DNA from 4 places in the Pantoea sp. C1E2 genome. Region 2 is predicted to be linked to each of the others. Evidence: riboswitches for the same ligand, from Rfam matches in the RefSeq annotation. Region 2 holds a riboswitch; each other region holds the start of a gene.
The links. Region 2 has a riboswitch for thiamine pyrophosphate ahead of ACXI0A_RS23520 (FAD-dependent oxidoreductase). Riboswitches for the same ligand answer to the same signal wherever they lie in the genome.

Region 1 (4,211 bases), on a different contig from region 2:
CACATTGAGCAGAAGTGAGCCACTTTGCCCGATTCCTGCGGTAATGTCTCATCGTGATAGGCACGCGCGGTATGTGGATCGAGCGCCAGATTGAACTGATCTTCCCAGCGGAATTCGAAGCGCGCTTTCGACATGGCGTTATCGCGGATCTGCGCGCCGGGATGGCCTTTGGCCAGATCGGCGGCATGCGCGGCGATCTTGTAGGTGATCAGTCCCTGCTTCACATCTTCTTTATTCGGCAAACCGAGGTGCTCTTTCGGAGTGACGTAGCACAGCATGGCGCAGCCAAACCAACCAATCATTGCGGCACCGATGCCGGAGGTGAAATGATCGTAACCGGGTGCGATGTCGGTGGTGAGTGGGCCGAGCGTGTAGAACGGCGCTTCGTGGCAGTGCTCTAGCTGTTCGGTCATGTTGCGGCGAATCATCTGCATCGGCACATGGCCTGGACCTTCAATCATTACTTGAACATCGTATTCCCAGGCAATTTTGGTCAGCTCACCTAGCGTGTGCAATTCGGCAAACTGGGCTTCATCATTGGCGTCCTGAATCGATCCGGGACGCAGGCCATCGCCGAGTGAGAGTGCCACATCATAAGCGGCGCAGATCTCACAGATCTCACGGAAGTGGAGGTAGAGGAAACTTTCCTGATGATGTGACAGGCACCACTTCGCCATTATCGACCCACCGCGTGAGACTATGCCGGTCAGGCGTTTGGCGGTCATCGGCACATAGCGCAGCAGTACTCCGGCGTGAATAGTGAAGTAATCAACTCCCTGTTCGGCTTGCTCCAGCAACGTATCGCGGAAGATTTCCCAGTTAAGGTCTTCCGCCACGCCGTTCACTTTCTCCAGCGCCTGATAAATAGGTACTGTGCCAATCGGCACCGGGCTATTACGTAAAATCCACTCGCGCGTTTCATGGATATAGCGGCCTGTGGAGAGGTCCATCACCGTATCGGCGCCCCAGCGTGTTGACCACACCAGCTTCTCAACTTCCTCCTCAATGGATGAACTCACCGCCGAGTTACCGATATTGGCATTCACCTTCACCAGGAAATTTCGGCCAATGATCATCGGCTCGGATTCGGGGTGGTTGATATTGGAGGGGATGATGGCGCGACCGCTGGCGACTTCCTGACGAACAAATTCGGCGGTGATATTTTCTGGCAGATTGGCGCCAAAGCTGTGTCCTGGATGCTGTTGTAGCAATACTTCACCGCGAATACGCTCACGCCCCATATTTTCCCGCACCGCGATGAACTCCATCTCCGGCGTGATAATGCCCCGGCGTGCGTAATGCAATTGTGTGACGCAGCGGCCGGCTTTGGCACGACGCGGCTGCGGCAACTGCTCGAAACGCAGGTGATCCAGCCCTTCGTCGGCTAAGCGCTGTTGGGTGTAATGCGAGCTCAGCTGGTGGATGGTTTCGCTATCATCGCGTTCTGCTATCCAGTTAGCACGTAGCCTGGCTAATCCCTGATGAACATCAATGGTGGCTGCGGGATCGCCATAAGCGCCCGCCGTGTCATACACCGGGACCGGTTCATTCTGTTCATACTGAGGGTGATCTTTGCTACCGCCGATGTGTGTCGGGCTGAGCTGAATTTCGCGCATCGGCACACGGATATCCGAACGGCTGCCAGTAATCCAGATACGTTTTGAATTGGGGAATGCGGTGCCTTGCAGCGAATCGATAAATTCCTGCGCTTGTGCGCGTTGTTCACGACGAGAAGTTTTAGCAACAGACATAGCAAGTTTCCTGAATGAAGGGGAAGTTGCTTGTCCAGAGTTCGGAAGGAGTAACAGGGGCGATGCGGGGCGCCAGCATGCACCGTTCTGATAATGTCTACTCTTGTTCCCTTCGCAGGTACTAACCTGATCAGGTTCCGCGGATCCCGAATAAACGGTCTCAGCCCCTTAGGGCACTCCGACAAGGTAATGTTTTACGATAATCGCAAAACGTAGGCTCTCATTTGGTTAAAGAGACAATAAAAAAGCCCATTCAGCATAAGAGGGCTTTTTCGGAATAACAAGTTTTTTACATAGTGCGAGTTTAAGCGGGGCGAGCCATATTGCTTTCATTGGCGACTGGCGGGCGCGCCAGCTGGTTATCCCAGGCTAGTTGCACCAGCTTATCTTCCAGCGTGAAGCGTGACTCCAGCACTTCACCCACTTCGGACAACGCCTTTTGGAATTCAACACAGTTATCGTCATTGATCGCCTGCTGTAGATGGCTGTCATACAGTTGCATCATGCGATCGGTATTCGCTTCCAAAGCCGGATAGATTTGTGCCGCCGCAATGAGTGGGCTGTCTCCTTCCATCTCGCTGATAATACGTTCATAAATACTGAAATGACCGGTTGAAAGGTAATCCACCAGACTGTGGCAAAATGCATCCAACGCCTGTTCATCCAGCGCACTGAGCGCCTCTTTATTGGGCTTCATGCCGATTAATGCGTAATAGCTGACAAGCAACTGTCGGCGCGCGCGCAGCCACGCGTCGACTAATTCATTACCGCCACTTACACGCCTGGCCAGGTCATCTAACTGGGTAAGCATATGGGGCTCCGGGTGAGTTATAGTTATCCATTACACACTTAACATCAGGATTTCAGCGTGCCATTCGACGCTAAGGACAACGAATAAGATGCAACGTGAGATCTCAAGCGTAGACGCTGGCTGGTGGATTGTCAGCCATGAACAAAAACTTTGGTTACCGCAAGGCGAGCTGCCGCATGGCTTATCCGGCGATTTTGGCCTGACAGGAAAGACCGCGATATTAATTGGTGAGTGGCAGGCTGAAAATGTCTGGCTGATACGAGAATCACGCCCGGATAATATGGGCTCTGTTCGCCAGCTAATCGACGAAGATGTTGGGCTTTTCCAGATGGTTGGGCGCGGTGTTCAACTGGCGGAGTTTTACCGATCCCATCGCTGGTGCGGCTACTGCGGACACGAAATGCACCTCAGTAAACGTGAGTTTGCCTGCCTGTGTCACCATTGCCGCGAGCGCTATTATCCGCAGATCGCGCCGTGCATTATCGTGGCTATTCGCCGAGGCGATGAGATCCTGCTGGCTAACCATGCGCGCCATCGCAACAGCATTTACACAGTATTGGCTGGCTTTGTTGAAGTAGGGGAAACGCTGGAACAGGCCGTGGCGCGTGAGGTGATGGAAGAGAGCAACGTACGGGTGAAAAATGTCCGCTATGTCACCTCGCAGCCGTGGCCCTTCCCGCACTCCTTAATGATGGCATTTATGGCCGAGTATGAAGGCGGAGACTTGCAACACGATGGCAAAGAGTTGCTGGATGCTGGCTGGTATCGTTATGACGATCTGCCGCTACTCCCGCCGCCGGGTACGGTGGCACGACGGTTGATTGAAGATACCGTTGCCCTGTGTCGCGCCAGCGCGCCGTGAAAATGCTACACTGGCGGCCTTAGCATGAGAGAGCCCATTATGAGTGAACTGAAGAACGATCGTTATCTGCGCGCCCTGTTACGTCAGCCGGTAGATGTCACCCCGGTATGGATGATGCGACAAGCCGGGCGCTATTTGCCGGAGTATAAAGCCACGCGTGCTGAAGCCGGTGATTTTATGTCGCTGTGTAAGAATGCCGAGCTGGCGTGCGAAGTCACCTTGCAGCCGCTGCGTCGCTATGCGCTGGATGCAGCGATCCTCTTCAGCGATATCCTGACAATTCCTGATGCGATGGGACTGGGGCTCTACTTTGAAACGGGTGAAGGCCCGCGTTTCTCAAATCCTATTACATGCCGCGCAGATGTTGATAAGTTGCCGATTCCGGATCCAGAGGACGAGCTGGCTTATGTGATGAATGCGGTACGCACCATTCGCCATAACCTGAAAGGCGAAGTGCCGCTGATCGGCTTCTCTGGCAGCCCATGGACGCTGGCGACCTACATGGTCGAAGGCGGCAGCAGCAAAGCTTTCACCAAAATCAAAAAGATGATGTATGCCGAGCCGCAAACTCTGCATAAGCTGCTGGATAAGCTGGCTGACAGCGTCATTCTTTACCTGAACGCGCAGATTAAAGCGGGTGCACAGTCGATTATGGTCTTCGACACCTGGGGCGGCGTGCTGACAGGTCGCGACTACCGTGAGTTCTCGCTCTACTACATGCACAAAATCGTTGATAGCGTGCTACACGAGAACGAAGGTCGCCGCGTGCCGATTACACTGTTCACCA
Region 2 (4,211 bases):
GCGGGTTGGGTTTACCGTTGTAAGGGCCTTCGGTGATGCCTAAGGGTTCAATGCCTTCGGTCACCGTGACTTCAGGCACGCCTTTCAAGCGCTGGTAAAAGCGGCTAAACCACTGCTCCAGATTAAAACCGTTTACCAGGATCAGATCGGCGCCCTGTGCGCGACGGATATCGCCTGGGGTAGGTTGGTATTCGTGGATCTCTGCGCCGGGCTTGGTAATAGACGTCACTTCGGCGGCATCACCCGCGACGTTTTTTGCCATGTCTGCGATCACCGTGAAAGTGGTGACCACTTTGAGTTTGTCGGCAGCAAATGCCGAAGTGCTCATCGCGAGCGTAAGCATCACAACCGATACAACGTGCCTGGTCAACATAGTCATCCCCTGAGAAGTATAGCCTGTGCTATACATTATAGTGAATGCTATGAATGTGAAGTGTTTTTGTACACCTTTTGCTGTTTACGACAAAAATTTACGTAAGTTGAAGTTGCAGAGGAGAGCAGTGAAAGTGGCTTATGCGATTTTCGAAATAGCGTAGAACATATTGTTCTTAAGGGCAGGGAGGTATTATTGAGAGCAAGAACACTTCACTGCGAATAATGAAGTGTTCCTGAGAGAGAATTAATCGATCGACAAATTATGAATGGCCAGCGCAGCACGCGCGGCTTCTTTGCCTTTCTTAATAAAGTGTTCGGTATAGAAGTTTTCCAGCACATCGACCGGCTGGAAATTGTGTGGCGTCAGCGAAACGGAGAACACCGGAACATTGGTGGTCAGCTGAACGTTCATCAGGCCATCAACGACTGCTGCAGCAACGAAATCGTGGCGATAGATACCGCCATCCACCACCAGCGCAGCCGCAACGATCGCGTCGTATTTGCCGGTTTCCGCTAGGCGTTTTGCCAGCAGCGGCATTTCAAATGCGCCCGGCACTTCCAGCACTTTTAATTCCGCTTCAACATTCTGTGCTTTTAATTCTTGCTCAAAACCCACCAAAGCATTGTGCACGATCTCTTTGTGCCAACCGGCTTTAATAAAGGCAATTCTAATATTTTTCATAATGAGTCCAACATCACCTGTAATTTCTTTGCGCTTGAAAAGTAGCAATAATGCCTTTGTATACCATATGTTACGTTTTCGATCCAGAACGTGCACGTAGCGATAAATGCTATGCGATGACGTGACGGCTGTCTTCGGCAATCCGTGCTTGACGGCGACCTGCACCTGCAATACAAATAGACGCGTCGGGGGAGTCTCGCCAAAGAGACTGAGAGGCTAAAAGCGCAATGCGCGGCTTAGCGACCCTTTGAACCTGACCCAGTTGATACTGGCGTAGGAAGACTGACAGCACCGCTCCGGTGTTGTCTGGCGCAGAGGATCGCTCGCGCCCTTTCCCTCCTCCTGTATCTGCGGGTCTCAGTCAACACTGAGAGGCCGATGTGAATTCCCTTTATATCCTGGATAACCTGCTGTGAGTCGCTGGACAGTATTAGGCTGCGGCGTGGCAGGCCTCTGCGTGGCAACGCTGCTGGCTGAACGCGGCGAAGACGTCGACGTCATTGGCGACGATTCCCGCCAGCCCGCCTCCTGGTTTGCTGGCGGCATGCTCGCACCCTGGTGCGAATCTGAAAGTGCACCCCAGGAAGTGATCTCTCTCGGGCAACACGCCGCTGGTTGGTGGCAACAGCGCGTCAGCAGCGTGGCGCATCAGGGAACGCTGGTGGTGGCGCCACCGCGCGACAGCCAGGAACTGACTCGCTTCGCACGCATGACCGAACAGCACCAATGGGTCGATCCCGGTGACATTGAACCGTTGCTGGCCGGGCGTTTTGCGCGCGGCCTGTTTTTTGCCGGGGAAGCACATCTTGACCCGCGCCTGGCGCTCACCGAAATGCGCGAAAAGCTGTTACAGCGCGGCGTGCGTTTTGATGCAAAACAACCTTCGGGGCGGGTGATTGATTGCCGTGGCATGCATGCCAAAACCGATCTTCCGCGTCTGCGGGCGGTGCGTGGTGAAATGGTGATTCTGCACAGCGATGAGGTGCAGTTCTCGCGTCCAATTCGCCTGCTGCATCCGCGCTTTCCGTGCTATCTGGTGCCGCGCCGTAACGGCCATTTCATGCTCGGTGCCACCATGGTGGAAAGTGACGATGCCAGCCCGATTAGCGCGCGCGCCATGATGGAACTGCTCAGCGCGGCTTACGCCATCCATCCTGCCCTTGCCGAAGCCCGCGTGGTGGAAAGCGGCAGCGGTTTACGTCCTGCCTATCCGGCCAACCTGCCGGAAATCCACTATCAAAACGACACCTTCTATCTTAATGGCATGTATCGCCACGGTTTTCTGCTGGCGCCAATGATGGCAGAACAGTTGATGCAGCGCCTTTTCGGGGAACAATCCTATGAACATTCAGCTTAACGGCCGAGCGATCCGCACCGAGGCCAGCACGCTCAGCGAATTGCTGATCGAACAGCAAATTGATGCCGCCTGCGTCGCCAGCGCTTTCAACGGCAACTTTGTGCCCAAAAGTCAGTACAGCAGCCAGCGACTCGAAGAGGGCTGCCAGCTGGAAGTCTTGTCCCCGATGCAGGGAGGTTGAACCATGTTTTACGATTTCGCTCCCCAGTCACGTTTTCTACTCGGCACCGCGGGCTATCCGTCACCGGCGATTCTGCAACAGGCGATTGCCGCCTCCGGCACGGACATCATCACCGTCAGTTTGCGTCGTGAAGGCGCGGCGGGTGCGGCTTTTCGCGAACTGCTGACCGGTCTGGACATTCGCGTGCTGCCGAATACCGCGGGTTGTCACACGGTGAAAGAAGCGGTGACCACCGCGCAGATGGCACGTGAGCTGTTCAATACCTCGTGGATCAAACTAGAAGTAATCGGTCATGCCGACACGCTCCAGCCGGATCCTTTTGCGCTGGTTGAAGCGGCACGCATCCTGTGTGCGGACGGTTTTCAGGTCTTCCCGTACACCACCGAAGATTTGATCGTCGGTGAGAAGCTGCTGGAAGCCGGTTGCGAACTGCTGATGCCGTGGGGCGCACCCATCGGTTCCGGGCAGGGTCTGCGCAATATCGAAGGATTGCGCGCGATGCGGGCGTGGTTCAGCGATATCCCGCTGATTATTGATGCCGGTATCGGTGCGCCATCGCAGGCCGCGCAGGCGATGGAAATGGGCTTCGATGGCATCCTGCTCAATACTGCCGTGGCGAAAGCCGGCGATCCGGTTGGCATGGCGAACGGTTTCCGTCTGGCGATAGAAGCGGGACAGGCCGCACGCAGTGCCGGATTGATGGAGAAGCGCGATATGGCGGCGGCTTCTACACCGATCTTTGGTCTGGCGAGTCTGAGTTAAGGAGCCACCATGGATCGCTATCAACGGCAGATGATGCTGCCGGAAATCGGCACAGCAGGTCAGCAAAAACTAACGGATGCGCGCGTATTAGTGGTGGGGGCGGGCGGATTGGGTGCCACGTTGTTGCCGCAATTGGTTGGCGCAGGCGTCGGTTTTATCCGCCTGTGTGACGACGATGAAGTGGCCCTGCACAACCTTCATCGCCAGACGCTATTTACGATGCAGGACATCGGTCACAGCAAGGCAGCACGGGCGCAACAGGCGCTGTTGCATCGTAATCCCGAGGTGCAGATAGAGGTGGTGCCACGGGCTATTGGCGCCAGCGATCTGCCGCACCTTCTCACGGATATCGATCTGGTGGTCGATGCCGCTGATAACTTCGCGGTGACCTATCAACTTTCCGACGCCTGTCTGGCAGCGCAGATTCCCTTGATCAGTGCCTCGGTGTTGGGTCGCCAGGGCTACGTCGGTGGCTTCTGCGGCATCGCGCCCAGCTATCGGGCGCTGTTTCCGCGCTTACCCACCTCAGCAGCCAACTGCAACACCGCGGGCGTAATGGGGCCGGCGGTGGCCACGCTGGGCGCAATGCAGGCACAGATGGCGTTAAGCGTGCTGCTGAGCCTGCAGCCTTCGCCACTGGGCAGCGTCATCAACTGTGACTTCATTAACTGGCATATTCGCGCGTTCCGTTTCGACGGCGCAGAAGAACCTGAGAACATCGTGCCCTTTATCGATGAGCCACTACTGACAGCCGACGATTGCATTGTCGAATTACGCGGTGAGGAAGAAGCGCCCGTCAGCGTAGCGAACAACGTCGAACGTATTCTGCCGCAGGCGATAGCCGATTGGCAGCC
Region 3 (4,211 bases), 300 kb from region 2:
CAGGCTCCACAGTGGCAAACCCGGCACGTTCCCTGCCCAGATATGCAGCAGCAGATCAGGGCCAAACGCCCGCGCAAATCCGCCATTAGGTCTTGGTTGGAAGTCATCCAGCAGTTGCGGATCGTTAAAGTCTTCGGCTAAAAAGCGCTTGAGCTGCGGCTGTCGGAAGGTTTTGAGGTATCCGGTAAGCCCAAGGCGAATCATCCCGGCGTCATAACCGGTGACAATCGGCAGCAGCGTTTCGGCCTTGCGGCGCAGCGGATGGCTTCGATCCAGCAAACGCGCAATGGCCTCATCAATAATCATCACGATCTTCGCCACGCTCAGCGTCTTGAGATAAGCGCGAGCATGATCGCGCAGATGTGCGCTCAGGAGTGTAATTTGTGCCGGATTCAGCTCGGGGACGTCGACATCCAGGTGCTGTCCGTGATGGCTAAAACTCAGCGTGCGCCACTGCACCTCTTTAGGCGATAAACATCCCGGTAAATAACCCGCGACCTCTTTCACACTGCACCTTGCGCAGCAGCCAGGAACTCTTCCATCGCCAGCGAACAGCCCTTCGCATCCGCTCCGGTGACCCGGCCCAGCAGATGGAAGCCGCCCGCCACTGCCCGGCCAGCATCCTCGGTCAGTAAGGCAGATACTGAATTGAAGTGGGCCAGATCATGGTGCACCAGCACACCCATCTCACCTTCCGCCACCTCTTCGCCCGTCAGCGGATTGACCACGCGCGTGCGGATCCAGTGCGGGCCGGATTTCACCGAGGGACAGGCCACGTTGCCGTCGTCATAAAACTGGCTGCTCAGTTCGGTCATGCCGTACATGTTGATGCAGTGCATACGCGGCACGCCTAATGCCGCACTCAGTTCGACATAAAACTGCTCGGCTCCAATTTCGCGTGATTGCCCCTTAAATCCGCCGGTATCCAGAATGCGGCTGCCAGCTGGCAGCGCAAAGCGGCGTTTCTGGCGCTGCAACTCGTCCAGCAGATGCACATAGCTGTAGCTCGCGCCCAGCAGCGCATAAGGTTCGCCCTGCGCTTCCGCCTGCTCAAGCGCAGCGAAAAGGCGATCCATCGCGATACCGCTGTCATCCAGCAGCACTTCACTCTCGGCGGTGCCAAATTTTTCCACCGCTAACGTCAGGTAATGCGCCAGCGAAGAGTTGGGCAGTGCCCGATTATCAGGGAACAAAATGCCCATGCGAATCCGCTCTTCACCCGCCATAAAGCGCTGGCGGAAATTCTGCGCCATCGAGCATTTCCAGACATCAAGCGTCGGATGATAGCTGCGCCCCTTCACTGTGCCGGTGGTTCCGCTGGTCATAAACACCGCTTCGACGTCATCGGTGGCATGGCAACTCAGCGTCAGATCCTTAAACGCAGTGATCGGAATCGCCGGAATGGCGCGCCAGTTTTTCACCATAAAAGGTGTGCGGCCGCGCTGCATAGCGAAGCGTCGATAAGGGGTATTGTGTTCGAATTGATACGCGAATATGGCGAGCGCCAGGCGGTTAAAATCGTCGTCGGTTGTGTCCTGACGCTGAAGAAAGGTTAGCAAAGCGTCGATCAAAGCAGCTTCAGTCATATGCGGGTCCACCTGTTGCGATTGCGCGAAATCTCTCAGGCCGGGCCTGATGAGTCGAGTCTGTCCGCTACAAAGCACAAAGATGGGATCAGGACGCAGTGTCGCCCTGTGTTCCGCTCCCTACGCCGGTATTAGCCGGATCAGGTTCGTAGGGTCACTACGTTGTCAGCGTGTATAACACTGACGGGTAGAATCTCAGCCCGCTAACCGGGCCCCCCCTGGAACAAGTCGCAGTCAATCAAAAGGTCACTCAATAAAAGTCCACTCAGTACACTGATTTTATTGGGGTTACTTCAAATTCACTGCTGACAGTATTTCAAGGTTAAACCATTTGCCGTTTTAACACACTGATCTTTTGATCTAACCAGAGGCACTACCCGCGGTTCCAGCTTCACGGTGATTCATTGATCAATGTGAACAGCGCTGCTGAATTAGCAGGCTGTGAGTTTTTATCAACTGGTACCTACTGACCTCAACTTCAGCAACGAAAAATTGTCATGAGTCTGCAACATTTTAGTCATTAACAAATCCTTAACCAGTTTATTTGTTGTACTTTGGCTTTAATGCCCGGTTTATTTGTTCGAGTTACGCTTCAATAAATCTCACAGGATTTTATTGTGGTACGTAATATTCAGATTTTATCCCGTCCATTATCAGATAATGACCAGGCGATATCTGCAATACACATCAATTCATTTCATCAAACCAACCACAAATACTCTTGATTTTCCATTAGTTAGACCAGAGACTGTTGGTGAAACATTCAAGGGAATTTAAAATGAAAACATCTGCTAAGGTTGGGGCACTTTGTGCCCTGGGGATCATTTTGTCTGCGTCGGGTTATGAGGTATATTCGCAAAGCATAGAAAATCAAAATGATGAAATAGCCTGTCTGACCGTTCACAGTCGTGATGCGGTTATTGCCGTAGAAAAAGACCTGCTTGAAAAAGCCCATACCGAAATGTTTGGGAAAAACAGAATCACCCTGGGTTCTCTTCTGTTGCACAATGAAGACGTAGCAAAAAATGGCACACGTATAATCGTTCCGTTTACTTTGGCTAGCCGTGGTGGGCAATCTGAGTTCCAGGCCGTAGTGAGATGTTCAAATTTACAAGATATAGAGTATGACAAACTTTAATGAGTCCATTGACTCACACAGCAAACGGATAAATAAAAATGTACAAGGCAACGAAGTATTACGTATGCGATCACGCCCGCAGGGGCTTGCTTTTGCATACCGCAGGATGTGAACAGTTACCCGGTATCGATTCACGGGCTTTTATTGGCAGTATGTATAACCACGGTCAGGCATTCACCGTCGCTGCAGCGCAATATGCGAATGTTCATTACTGCCCGTGCTGCATCACTGTTAACAAAACCATCGAGTTAGCGAAGGATAACGCGACCATGCCAGCGTTGTGCAGGGCGACAAAACCGAAGAGAAAGAAACCGATGAAGGTTGTTGAGCCCGTGCGACATTTTCCTCTGTGACTTGATGACAGCGAATGTCCTGGGACGTTTAAATCCAATCTTTTAGCCCGAAATCAACATGCATCGTCTAAAACACCGCCCGCAGCGCTGTCACCAGCGCGACGGGCGGCAACAGACTCAAGCCGTTCTGAATCGGCGGGTGAGCGGTTTCTCAACCTCAACAATCAGGAACATCACGAATCCGATGATGAAGGTGATCACCCAATAGCGGAATGGCAGTCCAGTGGTGCCGAACAGCAACTGCATAAACGGCGCGTAGATGATTAATAATTGCAGCACCAGCAGTACCGCACTGACGATCCAGATACCTTTGTTCATCAGCAGCCCTTTGCTCAGCGAGAAGCCATCTGACACACGGCAGTTGAGCATATAGAACCATTGCGCGGTAACCAGCGTCTGCAACAGAACGGTGCGGATAAACTCCGGAGAATAGCCACGCGGCTGCAGCCAGGCTTCCAGCACAAACGCGCTTATCGCAATCATTGAACCAACAAACACCACGCGCCAGATAGCGAATCCATCCATCACATGCAGTTTGGGATCGCGCGGTGGCCGACGCATAATGTTTTTTTCACCCTCCTCAAACGCCAGGCCAAACGACAGCGTGGCCGACGTCGCCATGTTCATCCACAGAATCAATACAGGCGTCAGCGGAATGAGATTACCCGCCAGCAGCGCGATGATGATCAGCAACCCCTGCGCCAGGTTGGTGGGCATGATAAACAGGATGGTTTTTTTCAAGTTGTCATAAACCCGGCGCCCTTCCCGCACCGCGCTGGCAATGGTGGCGAAGTTGTCATCCGTAAGCACCATATCGGCAGCTTCTTTGGTGACTTCGGTGCCTTTAATGCCCATCGCAATGCCGACATCGGCGCGCTTCAGGGCGGGCGCATCGTTCACGCCGTCCCCGGTCATGCCGACCACTTCCTGCCTGCTCTGCAATGCCTGAACCAGGCGGAATTTATCCTCCGGGCTGGTACGAGCGAAGATGTCGTAGGCCTGCGCGGCATCGCTTAATTGGTGATCGTCCATCACTTCCAGTTCGCGCCCGGTAATGGCTGAACCCGCATTGCCAATCCCCAGCATTTGACCAATGCTCATCGCGGTTTGCGGGTGGTCACCGGTGATCATTTT
Region 4 (4,211 bases), on a different contig from region 2:
GGCAGCAAAACAGGATCAAATTGCGACGATCGCCACGATTGTCCGAACGCTTTGCCATCAGCAAACTGATCACAATCCCGGCGATGGCGTTGATAGTAAAGAACAGGCCGACCCAAAATGGTCGCACCTGCACTTCGCGTGTCAAAAACAGACTGAGCGTGGGTGCCTGCAACGCACCAGCGACACCGGTCATAAACGACACGGCCATAAAAGAGAGATAAACCGGATTAATACGACGCTGGCGCGTTAACAGCGATTTCATGCAGAAATCCCTTTGCGGAGAAATGGGGCTAAGACAAAGAGGGTAGAAGATTTCACAGCAAAACGAAAAAAGCCAGCAGAGAAAACGCTGCTGGCGGTGAAATGCACCCTACTCAGAAAAGGCTCCACGTCGGCGGAACCGCTGGCAGAGCGCCATTCATTGCTGAATGCCTCCCGCTCTTCCATTGCCTGGCAGTATGCCTCTAATATGGGGCAGGAAAAACTGAGCGATTCTGAGAAGGAGTTCCCCTTTTATGTCCTCTGCGCGACTGCAACAGCAGTTCATCCGCCTGTGGCAAAGCTGCCAGGGGCTGGATCAGGAAACCACATTAAGCGAGCTGGCCGAACGACTGCACTGTTCACGACGCCATATGCGCAATCTGTTGAATGCCATGCAGGATGCAGGCTGGCTGATTTGGCAGGCGGAAGCCGGACGTGGCAAACGTTCGGCCCTGAGCTTCAATTACACCGGCCTGGCACTCCAGCAGCAGCGCGCCGAGGACTTGCTGGATCAGGATCGCATCGAGCAGCTGGTACAACTGGTTGGCGATAAGGATCAGGTTCGCCAGATGATCGCTGCCCACCTCGGGCGCAGTTTCCGTCAGGGCAAGCACATCCTGCGCGTGCTCTATTACCGCCCGCTGCCGAATCTGTTGCCCGGTTCCCCCTTGCGCCGTTCTGAAACTCATCTGGCGCGACAAATCTTTAACGGCCTGACGCGGATAAATGAGGAAAAGGGGGAAATCGAAGCGGATATCGCCCATCACTGGCAGCAAACCTCCCCACTCCACTGGCGCTTCTTTTTACGCCCCGCGATTCGCTTCCACCACGGACGTGAACTGGAGATGGAAGATGTTATCGCCTCGCTGGATCGCGTACGTAGTCAGCCGCTGTTCTCGCATATCGACAAACTTCACTCTCCTGCACCCTGGACGCTGGATATTCATCTGACGCAGCCCGATAGCTGGCTGCCTTGGCTGCTGGCCAGCGTCAGCGCGATGATCCTGCCGCGCGAATGGCCGACGCTGCGACATTTTGCCCGTCAGCCCATCGGCACCGGTCCGTACAGCGTGGTACGCAACCAGCAGACGCAGCTGAAAATCGCCGCCTTTGATGACTATTTTGGCTATCGAGCGCTGATTGATGATGTGTCGATTTGGGTGCTGCCGGAAATCAGTGATGAGCTGGTGTACGCGGGCGTAAAGCTGCAGGGCGAGACCGCCGATGAGAAATCCGAAGAGAGTCGTCTGGAAGAAGGCTGCTATTTCCTGCTGTTCGACCAGCGCTCTGAGCGCGGCAAGGAGCCAAATTTTCGCCGCTGGGTGAGCTATCTGTTCAATCCGATTGCCCTGCTTAATCATGCGGGCGTCGGCTATCAGCGCTACTGGTTCCCGGCATACGGATTCTTACCGCGCTGGCACCATCGCCGCGATCTCACTCCAGCTGAAAAGCCTGATGGATTAACCCAACTGACTATCAGCTGGTACAGCCATCATGTTGAGCATGAAGGGATTGCCAACGCCCTGCGCCCACAGCTGGCCGAACAGGGTGTCGAACTGATCACGCGCGAGTTGAGCTACGAAGAGTGGTTTGAAGGTGCAGGAGAAAGTGATATCTGGCTCGGCAGTGTGAACTTCACTCTCCCGCTCGAATACGCACTGTTTGCCCAGCTCTACGAGCTGCCGCTAATGCACCACTGCGTGCCGATTGACTGGCACGCCGATGCCCAGCAATGGCGACAGAAAACCTTGCCGCTAGCCGAATGGAGCAAGCAGTTGGTCAACAGCGACTTTGTTCATCCGCTTTTCCATCACTGGTTACTGCTGGAAGGCCAGCGCAGCATGCGTGGCGTGCGGCTCAATACGCTGGGTTGGTTTGACTTCAAATCGGCCTGGTTTGCGCCTCCTGAGTTGTGATGCTTTCGCACTGTCACAGAAGTGTCTAAAATAGACCGTTCTCAACGGGGTGCCCTGCGTTTTGGGCTGAGATAAACCCGTCGAACCTGATCCGGCTCATACCGGCGTAGGGATTTGAGATGCCCGCTAACTCAGATCCTTTGCGACTCAACTTTATTTTCTCCTCAAGGAGCGCAAAGTGTTAAACAAAGTTCTGCCCGTATTGCTGTTGGTCTCCGCTCCGGTTTTCGCCGCTAAACCTGTCCTGACCGTTTACACCTATGACTCTTTCTCTGCAGAGTGGGGCCCGGGTCCCGCCGTCAAAAAAGCCTTTGAAGCCGAGTGCGGCTGCGAACTGAAGTATGTGGCGCTGGAAGATGGTGTGTCATTGCTCAACCGCGTGCGTATGGAAGGCAAGAACAGCAAAGCCGATGTGGTGCTGGGCCTTGATAACAACCTGGTGCAAGCCGCCGAGAAAACCGGCCTATTTGCGAAAAGTGCAGTCGACACCAGTAAATTGCAACTGCCCGATGACTGGCATAACGACACCTTCGTTCCGTTCGATTACGGCTACTTCGCCTTCGTCTACGATAAAAATAAGCTGAAGAACCCACCGAAAAGCCTGAAAGAACTGGTCGAAAGCCCGGAAAAGTGGCGTGTAATTTATGAAGATCCACGCACCAGCACGCCGGGGCTCGGCCTGCTGCTGTGGATGCAGAAAGTGTATGGCGAGAAAGCGCCTGGCGCCTGGCAGAAGCTGGCGCAGAAGACCGTCACCGTAACGAAAGGCTGGAGCGAAGCCTATGGCCTGTTCCTGAAAGGCGAAGGCGATCTGGTGCTGAGTTACACCACCTCTCCGGCTTATCACATCATTGAAGAGAAGAAAGACAACTACGCCGCTGCGCCGTTCAGTGAAGGTCACTACCTGCAGGTGGAAGTGGCCGCACAGCTCGCCAGCAGCAAGCAGCCCAAGCTCGCACAGCAGTTTATGCAATTCATGGTGTCGCCTGCCTTCCAGCAGACCATTCCAACCGGCAACTGGATGTATCCGGTAATCAAAAGCGATTTGCCTGCGGGTTATCAGTCACTCACCGTGCCGGCGAATGCACTGCAATACAGCTCAGCCGAAGTGGCCGATCATCGCGCTGACTGGATTCGCACCTGGCAGCAAGCTGTTAGCCGTTAATGCCAGCCTGGTTAATTCCTGGAAGTGTCGTTGCGCTGCTATTGTGCGCAGTGGCACTGCTGGCGTTTGGTGCCTTAGTGGTGGTGGCGCCGGTCACTGACTGGCGCGCCCTGCTGTCAGACAGTTACCTCCACCACGTGCTGGCCTTCTCGTTTGAGCAGGCAATGTTGTCTGCACTGCTCTCGGTGCTGCCGTCGATTCTGCTGGCGCGTGCGCTGTATCGTCGCCGCTTTCCGGGACGTACGCTGTTGCTGCGTCTTTGCGCCATGACGCTGGTATTGCCAGTTTTAGTGGCGGTGTTTGGCTTGCTCAGCGTCTATGGTCGCAGTGGCTGGCTGGCGCAACTCTGTAACCTGCTTGGTATTGATTACACCTTCTCGCCCTATGGCTTGCAGGGCATTTTACTGGCGCACGTCTTCTTTAACCTGCCCCTCGCCACTCGCATGCTGCTGCAGGCGCTGGAAAGCATTCCCGGGGAACAGCGCCAGCTAGCCGCCCAGCTGGGTCTGCGCGGCTGGAACCTGTTTCGTTTAGTCGAATGGCCCTGGCTGCGACGCCAGATTCTGCCCACCGCAGCACTGATCTTTATGCTGTGCTTCGCCAGCTTCGCCACGGTGCTGGCTCTGGGCGGTGGACCGCGCGCCACCACGCTGGAACTGGCCATCTACCAGGCGCTGAGTTTTGATTACGATCCCAGCCGTGCAGCATTGCTGGCACTGTTGCAGCTCGGATGCTGTTTGCTGCTGGTGCTGCTCAGCCAACGCTTCAGTAAAGCCATTCCCACTGGCAGCCAAAATATTCGTGGCTGGCGTGATCCGCAGGATTCCTGGCACGCCCGACTCGGCGACACGCTGTTGATTATCTGTGCG

Region 1: it holds a riboswitch for thiamine pyrophosphate, as region 2 does, so the genes downstream of both, thiC (phosphomethylpyrimidine synthase ThiC) here and ACXI0A_RS23520 (FAD-dependent oxidoreductase) in region 2, are expected to answer to the same signal.
Region 3: it holds a riboswitch for thiamine pyrophosphate, as region 2 does, so the genes downstream of both, ACXI0A_RS24940 (LuxE/PaaK family acyltransferase) here and ACXI0A_RS23520 (FAD-dependent oxidoreductase) in region 2, are expected to answer to the same signal.
Region 4: it holds a riboswitch for thiamine pyrophosphate, as region 2 does, so the genes downstream of both, thiB (thiamine ABC transporter substrate binding subunit) here and ACXI0A_RS23520 (FAD-dependent oxidoreductase) in region 2, are expected to answer to the same signal.

Annotation. Positions count from the first base shown of each region.
Region 1 covers NZ_JBSZHT010000002.1:530,541-534,751, forward strand. The annotation lists gene thiC (phosphomethylpyrimidine synthase ThiC) at 1-1,751, opposite strand, end outside; TPP riboswitch at 1,842-1,942, opposite strand; gene rsd (sigma D regulator) at 2,056-2,562, opposite strand; gene nudC (NAD(+) diphosphatase) at 2,651-3,424, shown strand; gene hemE (uroporphyrinogen decarboxylase) at 3,464-4,211, shown strand, end outside.
Region 2 covers NZ_JBSZHT010000004.1:427,596-431,806, reverse strand. The annotation lists gene ACXI0A_RS23530 (metal ABC transporter solute-binding protein, Zn/Mn family) at 1-343, opposite strand, end outside; gene ACXI0A_RS23525 (6,7-dimethyl-8-ribityllumazine synthase) at 620-1,057, opposite strand; TPP riboswitch at 1,235-1,354, shown strand; gene ACXI0A_RS23520 (FAD-dependent oxidoreductase) at 1,470-2,414, shown strand; gene thiS (sulfur carrier protein ThiS) at 2,398-2,595, shown strand; gene ACXI0A_RS23510 (thiazole synthase) at 2,599-3,357, shown strand; gene ACXI0A_RS23505 (ThiF family adenylyltransferase) at 3,367-4,211, shown strand, end outside.
Region 3 covers NZ_JBSZHT010000004.1:731,648-735,858, reverse strand. The annotation lists gene ACXI0A_RS24945 (acyl-CoA reductase) at 1-507, opposite strand, end outside; gene ACXI0A_RS24940 (LuxE/PaaK family acyltransferase) at 504-1,586, opposite strand; TPP riboswitch at 1,686-1,815, opposite strand; gene ACXI0A_RS24935 (hypothetical protein) at 2,365-2,724, shown strand; gene ACXI0A_RS24930 (hypothetical protein) at 2,763-3,077, shown strand; gene ACXI0A_RS24925 (HAD-IC family P-type ATPase) at 3,195-4,211, opposite strand, start outside.
Region 4 covers NZ_JBSZHT010000002.1:996,815-1,001,025, reverse strand. The annotation lists gene ACXI0A_RS04790 (MFS transporter) at 1-262, opposite strand, end outside; gene sgrR (HTH-type transcriptional regulator SgrR) at 516-2,177, shown strand; TPP riboswitch at 2,213-2,308, shown strand; gene thiB (thiamine ABC transporter substrate binding subunit) at 2,356-3,342, shown strand; gene thiP (thiamine/thiamine pyrophosphate ABC transporter permease ThiP) at 3,342-4,211, shown strand, end outside.